DNA from 2 places in the Brevibacillus sp. HB1.1 genome. Region 1 is predicted to be linked to the other one. Evidence: riboswitches for the same ligand, from Rfam matches in the RefSeq annotation. Region 1 holds a riboswitch; the other holds the start of a gene.
What was found. A riboswitch is a leader RNA that binds a small molecule or an ion and turns the genes downstream of it on or off. The one in region 1 is predicted to bind cyclic di-GMP.
Positions count from the first base shown of each region.

Region 2: another riboswitch for cyclic di-GMP. It lies ahead of HPY27_RS14750 (GNAT family N-acetyltransferase); the one in region 1 lies ahead of ggt (gamma-glutamyltransferase).

Region 1 covers NZ_JABMIV010000004.1:272,571-279,966, reverse strand. The annotation lists gene ggt (gamma-glutamyltransferase) at 107-1,825, opposite strand; cyclic di-GMP riboswitch class I at 2,008-2,096, opposite strand; gene HPY27_RS13825 (SET domain-containing protein) at 2,346-2,963, shown strand; gene HPY27_RS13820 (glutamine--tRNA ligase/YqeY domain fusion protein) at 3,043-4,710, shown strand; gene HPY27_RS13815 (APC family permease) at 4,832-6,166, shown strand; gene HPY27_RS13810 (GNAT family N-acetyltransferase) at 6,237-6,665, opposite strand; gene HPY27_RS13805 (QueT transporter family protein) at 7,145-7,396, shown strand, end outside.
Region 2 covers NZ_JABMIV010000005.1:14,790-22,185, reverse strand. The annotation lists gene HPY27_RS14790 (amino acid ABC transporter ATP-binding protein) at 1-108, opposite strand, end outside; gene HPY27_RS14785 (amino acid ABC transporter permease) at 123-782, opposite strand; gene HPY27_RS14780 (amino acid ABC transporter substrate-binding protein) at 855-1,631, opposite strand; gene HPY27_RS14775 (DNA alkylation repair protein) at 1,792-2,499, opposite strand; gene HPY27_RS14770 (hypothetical protein) at 2,623-2,808, opposite strand; gene HPY27_RS14765 (DNA alkylation repair protein) at 2,943-3,782, shown strand; gene HPY27_RS14760 (Crp/Fnr family transcriptional regulator) at 3,782-4,459, shown strand; gene HPY27_RS14755 (peroxiredoxin-like family protein) at 4,544-5,206, shown strand; cyclic di-GMP riboswitch class I at 5,380-5,463, shown strand; gene HPY27_RS14750 (GNAT family N-acetyltransferase) at 5,658-6,212, shown strand; gene HPY27_RS14745 (methyl-accepting chemotaxis protein) at 6,205-7,396, shown strand, end outside.

The sequences.
Region 1 (7,396 bases):
TCCTAATCCGTGATTGAGATATTTCTTTCTTTGTGAAAAGCGGTCTGCCACAAGGAAATATAATACAGGTAGACTGCTGAGTTTAACTCAGCAGTCTGACAAAATATCAATATCCCATTGCTGCGCCTTCACCGCGAGGGTCAGCACCGCCAAATTTTACATTGGTTTGCGGGTCAATCAGGATTGCGCCGGACTGTCCCATCGTATCGGTATAGGCTGCTTCCAGCTTTTCGACTGGATGCCCACGTTTTATTAACTCGTCCAGGACGTCTTGAGGGATGCGGCTTTCCACCTTGAGATTGTTGGAATCAGATCCCCAGTTGCGTCCATGTAGCCATCTTGGTGCTTCGATTGCGTCTTGTACGCTGAAACCAAAGTCGACGATACGCGTGACAAGAGCGGCTTGCGTTTGCGGCTGTCCTTCTCCCCCTTGTGTTCCGTAGAGAAGATAAGGCTTGTCCCCTTTAAAGAGCATAGCTGGATTAATGGTGTGGAAGGTACGTTTTCCTGGTTCCAAGTGATTGATGTGTTTGGAGTCCAAAGAGAAATAGCTTCCGCGGTTTTGCAAAAGGATGCCCGTATCTTTCGCTACGATGCCGGAACCCCAGTCAAAATAGTGACTCTGAATGATGGACACGGCATTTCCATCTTTGTCGACGATCCCGAACCAGGTTGTATCGCCTTTTGGATCAAGCGGTTCTACGGATTTGGCAGCTTGCTTCATATCAATGCGCGCAGCTAAATCTTTCCCGTGCTGCTTGGACAACAGCTCATCCACAGGGATATCCACAAAGGCAGGGTCAGTCAGCCATTTGTCACGGTCAGCAAAAGACTGTTTGGTAGCTTCCACAATCGTGTGATAGTAATCGGGTGTTCCTTCACCCATGCTCTTGAGGTCAAAGTTATTCAAAACATTAAGAATAGAGAGCGATGCCATGCCTTGGGAGTTAGGCGGAACGTTGTACGCTTTATATCCGCGGTAGTCTACCGAAATCGGATCTGCCCAAGTGGAGGTGTGCTTCTCAAAATCTTTCAACGTGAGCAATCCGCCGTTGGCTTGCATGTCTGCTACGATTTTTTTAGCTACTTCTCCTTTATAAAAACCGTCAGCGCCTTTTTTCGCAATGATTCGCAAAGTATTGGCAAGATCCTTTTGTTTGAGAATTTCGCCTGCTGCATAGGGATCACCGTTGGGCTTCAGGAATGTTTTACGGAATCCATCAAAACGTTGAAGATTCTTCAAGTTATTGTCAGTTGGATCTGTCGCGTATTTCGTCCAATATACTTGGTTGGGGGAGACTGGATATCCGTTCTCGGCGTATCCAATGGCAGGCTCCAGCAGTTTGTTCCATTGAACCTTACTGTTGCCCATGCTTTTATGGGCGTAGTTGTAAGCCTCCCACCAGCCGGAGACGACACCAGGGACAGTGTTTGCCGATTCATAACCGCGGGACGGGATTTTTTCGTAGCCTTTGTTTTTGTAATAGTCGATGGTTGCCTTTTCGCCTGCGCGACCACTGCCGTTCAGTGCCTTCAGCTCTTTTGTTTTGGCATTGTAGATGAGCCAGAAGTTATCTCCACCAATGGTTGTGTAATGAGGATAGACGACAGCTAATGTGGAAGCGGCTGTAATAGCAGCATCTACAGCGTTTCCACCGTTTTCCAATGTCTTCAGGGCCGCAGCCGTAGCCAGATAGTGAGGAGTCGTCACCATTGCGTTCGGTGACATCGTTGTTGGACGGTTAGCAGCTTGTGCCCCAGAGAATGTTGATACCCCGATGACAGCAGTCAGCGCGACGGTTGAGAGTTTCTTCCAGAATGACATTCCTATGAAACCTCCTTCATGATGAATAGAATAATGAATTCATTAAACCGGCTATCCGCTGTTGCCTCACCTCCTTCAAAAGTCAAAAATACACAAACATACAAAAATAGACAAAAATAGACATTATGTGCGCAAAAAAAGACCAATGATATAGGATCATTGGTCTCGTCCTACATCAATACTTCGGTAGCTGGCAAGCGTGTCCGCTGTTGCGGAGGTAGCCCCTGTAGCTTTGCGTCGCCGGATTTCCCCGGGTTTGCCGTTTCGATATCAATGGATGAAGCATAAAATTGACACATTTACTGATGCGATCGTTGTGGGAAAATGTTCCTAAAACACCGTTTGCCAATAATATAGACTATTTACCATTTGTGGTAAATAAGAAAAAATTTTTTAATCCAGAAAAATAGTCAGGAAAGCTATGGGGAGGGGTGTTTTTCGCAGACATTCACACACCTCATGGGGCTGAATTGCTTATGATGATAAAAAGGCACATAAGCCAAGGAGTGAAACAAAGACCATGATGCATCCCGATACAGAATTGCGCTATATCAACGATGAGATCGGGTACGGTGTGTTTGCGACAAGGTTTATCCCAAAAGGAACGATTGTATGGGCACAGGATAATTTGGACCAGGTATTGGACCCTGCATTTGTGGAAAAACTTGACTCATTACGAAAACAGGACGTGCAAAAATATTCATTCAAGAACCAGTTCGGAAAGTACATTCTTTGTTGGGATAAGGCAAGGTACGTGAACCACAGCTTTCATGCGAATTGTGTGCCGACCATGTATGATATGGAATTGGCTGCACGGGATATTTTTCCGGGCGAAGAGCTGACCGATGATTATGGAACGTTAAATCTGGATGAACCTTTTGAGTGTTTGCCCGAGTCTGACACGGATCGCTCCCGTGTAATGCCCGATGACTTGCTTCGGTATTACCCACAGTGGGATCGGATTGCAGCGGAAGCATTCCAACGTTTCAATCATGTTGAACAGCCTTTGTTGCATCTGATTTCCCCGAAGCATCTCGAAACGATTCGAGGGATCACGGAGCAGCGCTTAGCCATTGATTCTGTCATTCATCTGTATTGCAGGCCACAATGGCAAACGAGGCAGCAATGGAAGACGTGAGCGGGTCGGTCCACGACCCGATTTTGTTGAACTCTGGGTAGAGAATCAGTATTATGGAATGTAAAGGTGAAGTGAAAGGTTGATTTCATTGGAAAACAAGGTAGCGGCATCCAATTTTATCCGCAATATCATGATTGATGACTTGCAAGAGGGCAAAGTAAAAGAAATTATTACCCGCTTTCCCCCAGAACCGAACGGGTATCTTCATATTGGACATGCAAAAGCGATTTGCCTCAACTTTGAGTTGGCACGTGAATTTTCCGGCAAGGCCAACCTGCGTTTTGACGACACCAACCCGGTGAAGGAAGACATCGAATACGTAGAGGCCATCAAAAGGGACGTTCAATGGCTTGGCTTCGAATGGGATGGGCTGTTTTTTGCATCTGATTACTTTGAAGAGATGTACAACCGTGCGGTGCTGTTGATTAAAAAAGGTCTGGCTTACGTAGACGATCTGTCTCCCGAAGAAATGCGTAAAATGCGTGGAACATGGACAGAGCCAGGCACAGATAGTCCGTTCCGCAACCGATCTGTGGAGGAAAACCTGGATCTGTTTGCACGGATGCGCCAAGGGGAATTCAAGGACGGAGAAAAGGTGTTGCGTGCGAAAATCGATATGGCTTCTCAGAACTTCAACATGCGTGATCCGGTTCTGTATCGAATCTCCCATGCAACGCATCACAATACGGGCGACAAATGGTGCATCTATCCGATGTACGACTTCGCTCATCCGTTGGAGGATGCCATCGAGGGCGTGACACACTCCCTGTGTTCACTGGAATTCGAAGATCATCGTCCGTTGTACGACTGGGTAGTCCGCGAGTGCGAAATGGAGAGTGTACCACGCCAGTACGAATTTGCCCGCTTGAATCTGACCAACACCGTTATGAGTAAACGCAAGCTGAAACAGCTTGTTGATGAGAATGTAGTAGACGGCTGGGATGACCCGCGCATGCCAACCATCGCAGGCTTCCGTCGTCGCGGCTATACACCGGAAGCGATTCGTACATTCGCTCGTGAAGTAGGGGTAGCGCGCGCTAACAGCACGGTTGACGAGAAAATGCTGGAGTATTTCATCCGTGAGGACCTGAAGCTGAAGGCACCACGTACGATGGCTGTTTTGAATCCGTTGAAGGTCGTCATCACGAACTATCCGGAAGGACAAGTCGAGATGCTCGAAGCGGAGATTAATCCAGAGAACCCAGAGATGGGCAATCGTCAAATTCCGTTCTCCCGCGAAATCTACATTGAGCAAGACGACTTCATGGAAAACCCGCCGAGCAAGTATTTCCGCCTGTTCCCGGGAAATGAAGTGCGTCTGAAGCACGCGTACTTCATTAAATGCAATGACGTCGTGAAGGATGCAGATGGCAACGTGATCGAGATCCATTGCACGTATGACCCTGAGACGAAGAGCGGCAGCGGTTTTACAGGTCGCAAGGTAAAAGGGACGATTCACTGGGTGGATGCGACCAATGCGCTTCCTGCTGAATTCCGTTTGTACGAGCCATTGATTATGGATGATGAAGACGCAGAGGGCACATTCCTCGACAACGTTAACCCGAATTCGTTGGAAGTGCTGCAAGGCTATGTGGAGCCAAATATGAAAGAAACCAAGCCACAAGACAAGTATCAATTTTTCCGTCATGGCTATTTCAATGTCGATCCGAAGCATACGACAGATGATAAGCTCGTATTCAACCGGATTGTATCGTTGAAGAGTTCCTTTGAACTGCCAAAAGCATAGGAAATACGTATATAAATCAAGCGCTGCTGTGCATGGAGAACCCGTGTGCAGCAGTGCTTTTTTCTTTCGTGATTATAAATCAACGTGTATAATTATTCTGTTACATAAAGGGGGACAGGTAGTGAACGGGAGAGCAGAACTAACACGTAGTTTGAAGTTGCGACATATTGTCGTAATTGGACTGGGCTACATGGCCCCGATGGCCGTTTTTGACACCTTTGGCATTGTATCTGGAGAAACGGGGGGACACGTTCCTGCTGCTTATGCAGTCACACTTCTTGCGATCCTGTTTACGGCGGCAAGCTACGGAAAGATGGTACGGCTATTCCCTTCAGCAGGGACCGCGTACACGTATACGCAACAAACGATTCATCCCTATGCAGGATTTTTGGTAGGCTGGGCATCTTTGCTAGATTATTTATTTTTACCGATGATTAACGCCTTGTTGACGGGAGTATACTTATCATCCGTGTTTCCTGACGTGTCGACAGCATGGTGGATTATTGGTTTCATTGTATTGGTGACGGGGTTAAACGTATTTCGCGTAACGGTAACCGCATCCGTTAACTCGATTCTAGTGCTGTTTCAAGTCGTGGTCGTCGTATTATTTGCGGGATTGGCAATCCGTGGTCTTATGCAAGGTGACGGGCTTGGCCACGTATTCAACCTGCGTCCATTTTTGTCACCGGATATGTCTGTCATTGCACTGCTTTCCGGTGCGTCGATTCTTTGCTTTTCCTTCCTTGGCTTTGATGCAGTAACCACGCTCACGGAGGAAACCGTCGATGCGAAAAAGACGATTCCTCGCGGGATTATGCTCGTAGCACTCGCAGGAGGAGCGTTATTTATTACGGCCTCTTATTTCATGCAATCATTATTTCCTGATGTTTCGGTATTGTCTGATCCAGAAGCGGCCTCTGCGGAGATTGCTCTGTTTATCGGTGGGACGATCTTTCAATTGGTGTTTTTGGCGGCAGCGTTGTCTTCGACACTGGCATCCGGACTGGTATCAGTCACGAGCGTGACACGCTTGTTGTACGCAATGGGACGAGATGGATTTTTGCCGCGACGCTGGTTCGGTTATGTACATCCGAAGCTGAGAACGCCTTTGCTTAACGTCTTACTGGTCGGAGCGTTGATGCTGTTCGCTTTGTACATGGATTTGTTAACAGCAACTTCCTTTATTAACTTCGGCGCACTAATCGCTTTTAGCTTTGTGAACATCAGCGTAATGGCGTACTATTTCCGTAAACAAAAGAACAAGCATAGCAAGGATTGGTGGGGCTTCGTGTTGTCTCCACTCATCGGGACAACGTTCATCGCCTTTCTGTGGGTCAACCTCGAAACAACGTCCATGATGCTGGGCTTGCTATGGAGCTTTGTAGGCTTGATCTATTTGTTGTACCTGGTGAAGGTCAAAAAAACCAATTTGGAAATGGTGAAGTTTGAGGAGTAACATGTGGAAGACAAAGAGCCCTACACCGATTATTGGATGTAGGGCTACTTTTTTGCGGAAGATTAGACTGCTAATCAATTCTCTTCTGTAGGTAAAATCTTTGATGGGAAAGAGGGCAATCCTCGAGTACACCATGTATTTCGTACCCGTGTTTTACATAAAAGTCCTTTGCTTGAAAATCAAAAGTATCTAAATGAATCAAATGAATGCCATACTCCCTAGCTGTGTTTTCAATTTCAAGAAGAAGTTTGCTTCCCAATCCGGTCTTTCTCAAATCATCTCTGACCCACAAAGCATCAATGTACAAACATCTCCAAGAATAGTACACACAATTTATTCCCGCAATGATAGTGCCATCTTCATCACGAACGTGTTTATTGATTTTTGAAAAAGGAACGGTCAGTTCAAAAGGAACATTCGATTCATTGTATTCAACGATTCTTTGCTCAATAAATTCAGCGTCATCTTTCGTGCTTTCTCTGACTACATATTGTCCCATGATAACTCCTTTATTTAGTTATCTTGAATATTTGATTAGTTTGACTACTAGTATATCACGAGGGTGTATGGAAGACACCGCCGCACGTGGCTCTCTCTTTTTTATTCATTTCGATTCTCCCTAAGAAAGCAGGGGGAAAGCAAACAGCTCGCAGAGGAAACAGGAGAAATAAGCGAAGATCTTAGGGACACCGACCGAGACGGAATGCAAAAAGCGAAACACGCCCTTAAGCGTCCACCTCTGAAACACATCCTGAACCGGCCACTTTGGACGCGGTTTCGCTTTTTGCATGGAGGCGGGCAGTCAATCCCCCAGCTGGTGGCCCTAGAAGCTGAGCGTTTTCTCCTGTTTCCTCCCCACCCTACCGCTAGAACCAATGGTTTTACCCACCCTCTTCTAGACGATCCAGAAAAGAGAGAGTAAACTGGCTACAGGAATATTCCAAACATTAACACTTGACACAAGGAGGAGTTATTCTGATGCTCTCGAATCTGTTCCGGCGGAAGTGGACGACGGTAGATTACGTCCTGATTGTCGTCACTGCCGCGCTCTACGCTGTTGCCATTATTATGCTTGCCAATATCAAGCTCATTCCTTCCGTACCGATCCGTCCGGCCAATGCCCTTCAGCCCGTTTTTGGCATGTTATTCGGCTTGCCGGGATGCATTGGTCTTGCCTTTGGAAATATGGTCAGTGATTTGTTAACCGGAAGCGCACCGCCTCATGCGATC
Region 2 (7,396 bases), on a different contig from region 1:
TCCAATGACCGCCACGACTTCGTTCTTTTTCACCGAAAACGAGACATCTCGCAAAACTTCCTGATTGCCAAACGATTTCTTTAGATTCGATACTTGAATGATATCCATATTGCGCCAGCCCTTTATTCGAATTTGAACCTTTTTTCCAGCCACTTAAAGAATAACGTCAACAATAGCGTCATCAACAAATAAATGATTCCGGCAATAAAAAACGGAACGATGGTAAAGTCGCGATTCACAGCCGTTTGTGCAAAGTGAAGCAATTCTGGGACGGCAACCGCATAGAGCAGCGCTGTATCCTTTACGAGAGTAATGGATTCATTTGCGACGGCAGGCAAAGCCACGCGAAACATTTGCGGCAAAATAATCTTGTTGGTCGTCTGCCATTTGCTAAAGCCGAGTACCTGCGCCGCCTCGTACTGTCCTTTGTCGATCGACAATAGTCCTCCACGGAAAATCTCCGCGAAATACGCTGCGTAGTTCAGCACGAAGCCGAGGCATGCAGCTACGAATCGATCCATAACCAAGTATTCTCCGATCACTGGCAAGAGTGGGAGACCAAAGACAAAAAACAATAGCTGTAATAATAAAGGCGTTCCACGCATGACATACACATAGGTGTGCGCGAACCAAGACAGACCTCTGCTGCTGCTATTCGCCATTAAGGTAATGAGAAATCCCAATGGGATCGATGCCAGGATGGCGATGAAGAACAGCAACACCGTCATCTGCGCCCCTTCTAGCATGGGCACGGTAATGGAGATAATATAGTCTAAGCTCATCTGGTATGCTCCTAATCCTTATAATAAAGCGTGGCTTCGCCAATCATTCGGCGAAGCCATCGTATCTTCCGTTTATTTCAACACGCGATTTTCGCCAAACCATTTTTCTGATATTTTAGTTGCTGTTCCATCCTGATTCATGGTATCCAAGGCTTTTTGCAGTTCGTTCAATAACGCCTCGTTCCCTTTTTTGACGCCCACTCCATACTCCTCAGGTGCAAGTGATTCTTCCAACAGCTTAAAGGTTCCAGGTTCTTTTGCCATGTAGTAATCGGCTACAATCTGGTCGATGACAACTGCTTCCACGCGGCCAATCTTCATATCGCTCAATGCCAGTACATTATCAGGATACTCTGTAATTGATTTGACCTGATTTTTCATGTCACTTGCATTGACAGCGTCAGATGCGGAAGACAGCTTTTGCAAACCAATTGCTTTACCGGCCAAGTCTGACAGCTTGGTCCAGTTGCTATTTGCCATCGTGACCACTACTTGCGCGTTTTTCAGATAAGGCTTGGTAAAGAGAACCTTCTCTTTTCTCTCATCTGTAATCGTATATCCATTCCAGATCAAGTCGATACGACCGCTATTTAGTTCAGACTCTTTTGCACTCCAATCGATTGGTTGAAACTCGACTTGTTTTCCCATTTTTTCGCCGGCTGCACGCGCATAATCAATATCAAAACCGACTAGCTCATTTTTTTCATCCCGGAATCCCATTGGTGCAAACTTATCATCAATTCCGATAATCAGCTTGTTCGCGTCAGCGCCAGTTTTTGCGCTGGAACAGCCCACTACCAATGAAACCATCGCACTCAACAACAAAGACATCCATGCTATTTTCTTCATCGTGATGATCCCCCTCGTTTCCCTACTCTATATTTTACTCTGATAAAGTGGTAATACGTTAACAAGGTATCATGATAGCACATTAGCAAGGAATAGTCGATACTTTAGCAAACAAAAGCACCTTAGAAATATACGCCAAATGAATGAGTAAAATGCCCGACTAGCAGATGCATGTCTTTTTCTTTTTTCCGACACTCCCTCGTTCCTCTATCTTTTTGATATACTCCGTAGCCAACGGAACCTTGCACGCTGTCTGTCCGACGTCCACATGTACTTTGCCAATCGCTGCAGCCACTTCCAACGCTTCCTGATGAAGTTCCGGTACATACGCCCCTACTGAAATAACGAATTGATTCATGGTGTACCGTACGCGATTTTGTTCCTGATGAATCGTCTCCTTCACTCTCATGAGGAGCCGTTTGATTTCTTCTTTATGTAGCTGTTCATCGGGAGCAATCGACAAGTAGTTCGAATACGTATTCCACCCACATGTGGCTACCATCTCTTCCTTTGACTCGATCCATTCTCGTGCCAACTCCATGGCAAAATGACTCTCAGCCGCTACACTCGCAACCGTATATTCGGCGGGCGCGTACCAAGACGCTTCCTTGACCCAAGTCTGCAACCGCTCTTTTGTCATGCTCTTTGGGTCAACCGTCAATCCGGCCAAGTACATGGCGTCGTAGTTTCCCGTATCGTACAGCGCCTGGACGAGTTGCTGATCACGCTTGACCTCCTTGACCAGCTTTTTCATATCGCCGACTCGCACGCCAAACAAAGGCTCTTTTGCTCCATGCCGCAATAACGTTTTTTTCGTCTGCTCTGTCCGCATCGCTTCGAGCTTCTGCATGACTTCTTCCAGCGTCATCTTGTCACCCTCCTTTTTCTTCTATTAATTAGGATAACCAGCGGCGTTACCTCCAACACGAAAAAACCCTCCTCATTTAAAGGAGAGCTTTTTCCTGAAGAGCTTGACGCGCTTTTCCTATCCTTACGCCTGACTGCGTACTTTGATATACGAAACATTTCTGACGTTGATAACAACATCATCGTACTGTAGCCATCCACCGTCTTGATTAGCGACCATTTGAATGATCTCTTCCGGTTCCGTCGTTTCAACGCTAATCGTTTCACCGCCTCCGGAAAAGTAAAATTGAATCACTTTTACTTCCTTCATAAAATCCCCTCCTATTCCTTCTAGTTATCGGATGGTTGGAAAATTTTTGTTATGGGTGATTTTTTAGGTATACTTTTGTTGCAGCTATTCCGTTTTGAATGTATACCATTTCTGTGAAAAGGGGTTTGTTGAAAATGCCGGATTCGGTACACACGAGAAAAGGAGCAAGTAAAGCCTCGCTCATCCCTGACAATGTTTTAGCACTCCTTCATGCTGGAGAATTAGAAAGTGTCAATTTGACTGAATGGCAGGCTGTTGATCATATTCATCTGGTACAAAGCGTTCTTCCTCATGTTCAATTAGACACACATATCTCTCAACTTGTTTATCAATTAGAAGAAACGGGATCTACGAGCGGAATGAAAGCTATCCGTCTGATTGGCCAAGAACTACTTGCGATCTTACACAAATCGGGTGAACCCACAGCTACGTCTCCCGTTTTCCTATCGTTGGCCACCCACAAGTCAGACAGTGTACGTTGCTGGAGTGCCTATATCATTGGTTTGGACAACAGCTTATCGCTCGAAGAAAAGCTAAGGCAAATAAGAAAACTCTCGGCAGATCATCATTTTGGAGTGAGAGAGATCGCATGGATGGCAATTCGAGATTCTCTCGTGCATGATCTGAACCATTCCATTCACCTCCTGAGCGAATGGGTACTTGATACTGACGAAAATATTCGCCGCTTTGCGGTAGAAGCTACACGCCCTCGAGGGGTCTGGTGCAAGCATATTGACACATTGAAAAATGAGCCTGCTCGCTGTCTGCCCTTGCTTACGCCAGTGAAGTCAGATCCATCCAAATATGTTCAAGATTCTGTTGGGAATTGGTTGAACGATGCGAGTAAATCACAACCTGACTGGGTGACGCAGCTTTGTGACGATTGGTTAAGAATCTCTGATACAAAGGAAACGAAAAGAATTGTCACCAAAGCGAAAAGAACGATTCTGAAGACCCAAACCGAACAGAAATGATGAACCAAATCACCTATTTATCTCAATTTTATTTGTTAAATTCATTATCCGAGGAAAGTTTGCGCTTAATCGATCAATTAACCTCCTTATCCCCTTTTCCCAAAAATACGTGCATTCAAACACCAGAAACTTTTTCAGAGAGCTTTTACTTTATCAAACAGGGGAAAGTACGTTTATATAAAGTAAATCGGGATGGGCGGCAGTTCACATTCGACATCCTCGGGGAAGGCAATGTGTTTGGAGAAGTGGATCTCCTCTCATTAGGTACACGGGAGATGTATATAGAAGCCATCGAAGACTGCCTCATTTGTAAAATGAGCAAAGCAAAATTTGAGAGCTACATAATCGAACATCCGCAACTGATGATGAAGATCATGAAGATCATTAGCGATAGAATGGTTTCGATCAGCCAGGCAGCCGAAAATCTTGCTCTTCTCCCTTTACAAGATCGCATTATTTCCACATTAGTAAGGCTTGCCGATCAATTTGGCACTCCTAACAGTTCGGCATTTCAACAAATTGACTTACCTCTTTCCCATCAAGAACTCGCCCATTTTGTCGGGGCATCCAGGGAAGCTGTGACGGTAGCATTACGTGCTTTAGTAAGAGAAGAACTAATTCAAACAGGCTTTAAATCCATTTCCATTCATCGGGACGAAATTTTGAAGAGAATGTAATCCAGGTTACATCTTCCCCTCCAAAAGAAAGATATCGTAAAGCTATGGCTTTTACTATTCTTTCGAAAAAGAGGGGAACAACATATGGATAAACCACATTTTCAGAGCCTGCGCGAAGAGCTAGATTTTACAACCATTCAAATAGCAGACCTCCTCACTCGTGAAGTAACAGATGCATTTACAAAATCAATCGAGGAGCTGCGGACCTCTGGACACGCAAAGGGCTTGCCGATTGGTTCGATTGCACCTGATTTCTCGTTGAACGATCACACTGGCAAGACCATTACCTTGTCGGAAAAAATCGGAAAAGGTCCCGTCGTCCTTACATTTTTCCGTGGATCATGGTGCCCCTACTGCAATTTGGAGCTGCAAGCATACCAAAAACAGATCGATACGATAACCTCTCTGGGTGCCCAATTGTTTGCCATTAGTCCACAATCTCCTGCACACTCTCTTACTATGCAAGAGAAAAACGGTCTGAGCTTTCCCGTGTTATGCGATACCAATAACCAAGTAGCAGAAAAATATAAACTCAGATTCAGACTGCCTGATTTTTCACATGATACCTACCGATCATTGGATATTGATCTCCATCGTTTTAATAGCGAAGATTCATGGACACTCCCCATACCTGCTACTTATATCCTCGACAACCAGGGCGTAATCCGTTCAGCAGGCTTAGATCCTGATTACAAAAAACGCATGGAGCCTAGTGAAGTTTTAGACATTCTGCGTACCCTAACCTAACGCTTATATAACGAAAAACCAGTTGATCACACAACTGGTTTTTTCTACGTCTATGCTTTATGAACAATTAGTTTATTTTCCCTACCAAAACTTGACAAGAATATATCTTTTGGCTTATATTTTGCATGATTATGTCTAGCAAAATTCGACACATCTTTACAATTTTTGCTAAAAAATGCAAAAGGCAAAGTCATCGAAAGGTGGCGACGCAAAACCACGGGTCTACAGTCTTTGACCATGATAGCCGGGTTGCCATCATCTTGAGACCATTTATTCGATGTTGGTAGCTTCGGTTGTTCCATTTCGATGGAACGGCCTTTTTTTGTGTTTACATTTTTGAAAGGAGGATGAAAGCACTTTCATTATCGTATCGGATGGAAAAACATAACTTTAGTGACGTCAAACATACACAACATGGTTCAATCAGAGAAAATGATGGAGTGGAGAAGTTATGTACAAACAAGTAGAAACCGTACAAGAGTTAGCACAATTTCATGAAATCAAAGAAACAGTATGGACAAGCATGGGCTTCGAGATGGAGCATGCGAAAGAAGGCTCGGCTCAGTTCCTCTTACTTGCCGAAGATGGTGAAGCAGGTGGAACATTTGAAATGACGCCCTTTTCCAAATCAAGTGCTTATATGAAATCACTTTTTCAGGATGTTGTTACAGAAGATATGAAAGTAATGGAGGTAGACAGTCTCGCTGTTTTGCCGAAATACCGTGGACAACTAGGGCAAAAAGGAATTTGCTTAATGATAGATTACGCTGAAAAGCACGGTTATACCCACGCAATCGGGGTAGCAGATCCAACTTTTTTTACGTTCATTAATAAGAAGTATCAAGTAAAGGCGACTCAGACCAAAGATATCGTCTTTTACAAAGGGGCCGATGCCATTCCGACCCTCTTCCATCTAAAAGATGTCTATGACAATAAGCACGATCCGAAATATTCCTGGTACAATTCGTCGTCATCCAACCAAGTAAAAGTCGAGGTAGGTGGGTAACATGGATAACATGGATAACATTGATCTATTGAGAAGAAGAAACAATTGGGTCGTAATCGTATTCGCAAGTATTATTACGGTAGTTCAGGTCTTAAACCTTTTTCTAGGCGTATCGTACACATTCGTTTTCACGATACTGGGTATTTTGTATGGCGTACTGGCACCTTTTACTTACATCTCTAATCGCCCGAGGTTCCGTGAAAAAGCAGCGCCCTTCATGAAGTTTTTCAACTTCGCGGTAATCGGAATTTTTATGTTCATCGTAGTTGGACTGGACCCGCATATGATCAATATCATGACCATTATGTTCTTTGTAGCAGTCATGGGGATTTATCAAGACCGACTCATCAATATTTTGACGATTGTATCGACATTGGGTATTGTCTCTTACTACTTCCTGACACAGAGAGAAACGATTTTCCATTCGACAAACAACCTTGATCTGATGTACTTCTTGCTTACCTTCTGCTTCGTCTCTGTCACGAGCATGATGCATGCTGTATTCAATAACAAGCTGCAAGAGGAAAGTGAGCAACAAAAACAAGAAGCGATTGCCTCAAAGGAATCGTTGCAACGTGTTCTGGATCAGATCAATGAATCACTCACCTCTATGCAAGACTATCAAGAGAATTTGAACAAGGTGACGGACGGTGTAAATATTCGCGCAGTCGAAACCGTCGCTTCCCTGCAAGACATTATGGAGTCCTTTACGGTTCAGACCAGCAATACCGACGAACTGCGTCGGGAAATGAGCTCGACGAATCTGCAAGTGGAGGACATGACCCGCTCTGTTACAGAGATGCATGATTACGTAGAATCGACCAAAGAAGCCACTAATGAGAGCGGCAAACGCATCGGCAACATCGGCAATGACTTTGAACGATTCATCAAGGATATCCAAGGTACGAACCAGCTGATTCAAGAGCTCAATAAAGAAACCGAATCGATTGGGAAAATCATTCAAACCATTTCCGAGATTTCTGCACAAACCAATCTGTTGGCACTCAATGCCACGATTGAAGCGTCTCGCGCAGGCGAACATGGCCGAGGATTTGCTGTCGTAGCAGATGAAGTACGCAAGCTGGCTGAATCCTCCAAGCTATCCTCTGAATCGATCTCGAACCTGCTCATGACCATTCGCGAAAAAATGAAGCTCGTATCAGATATGATTTCTGAGTCACAGA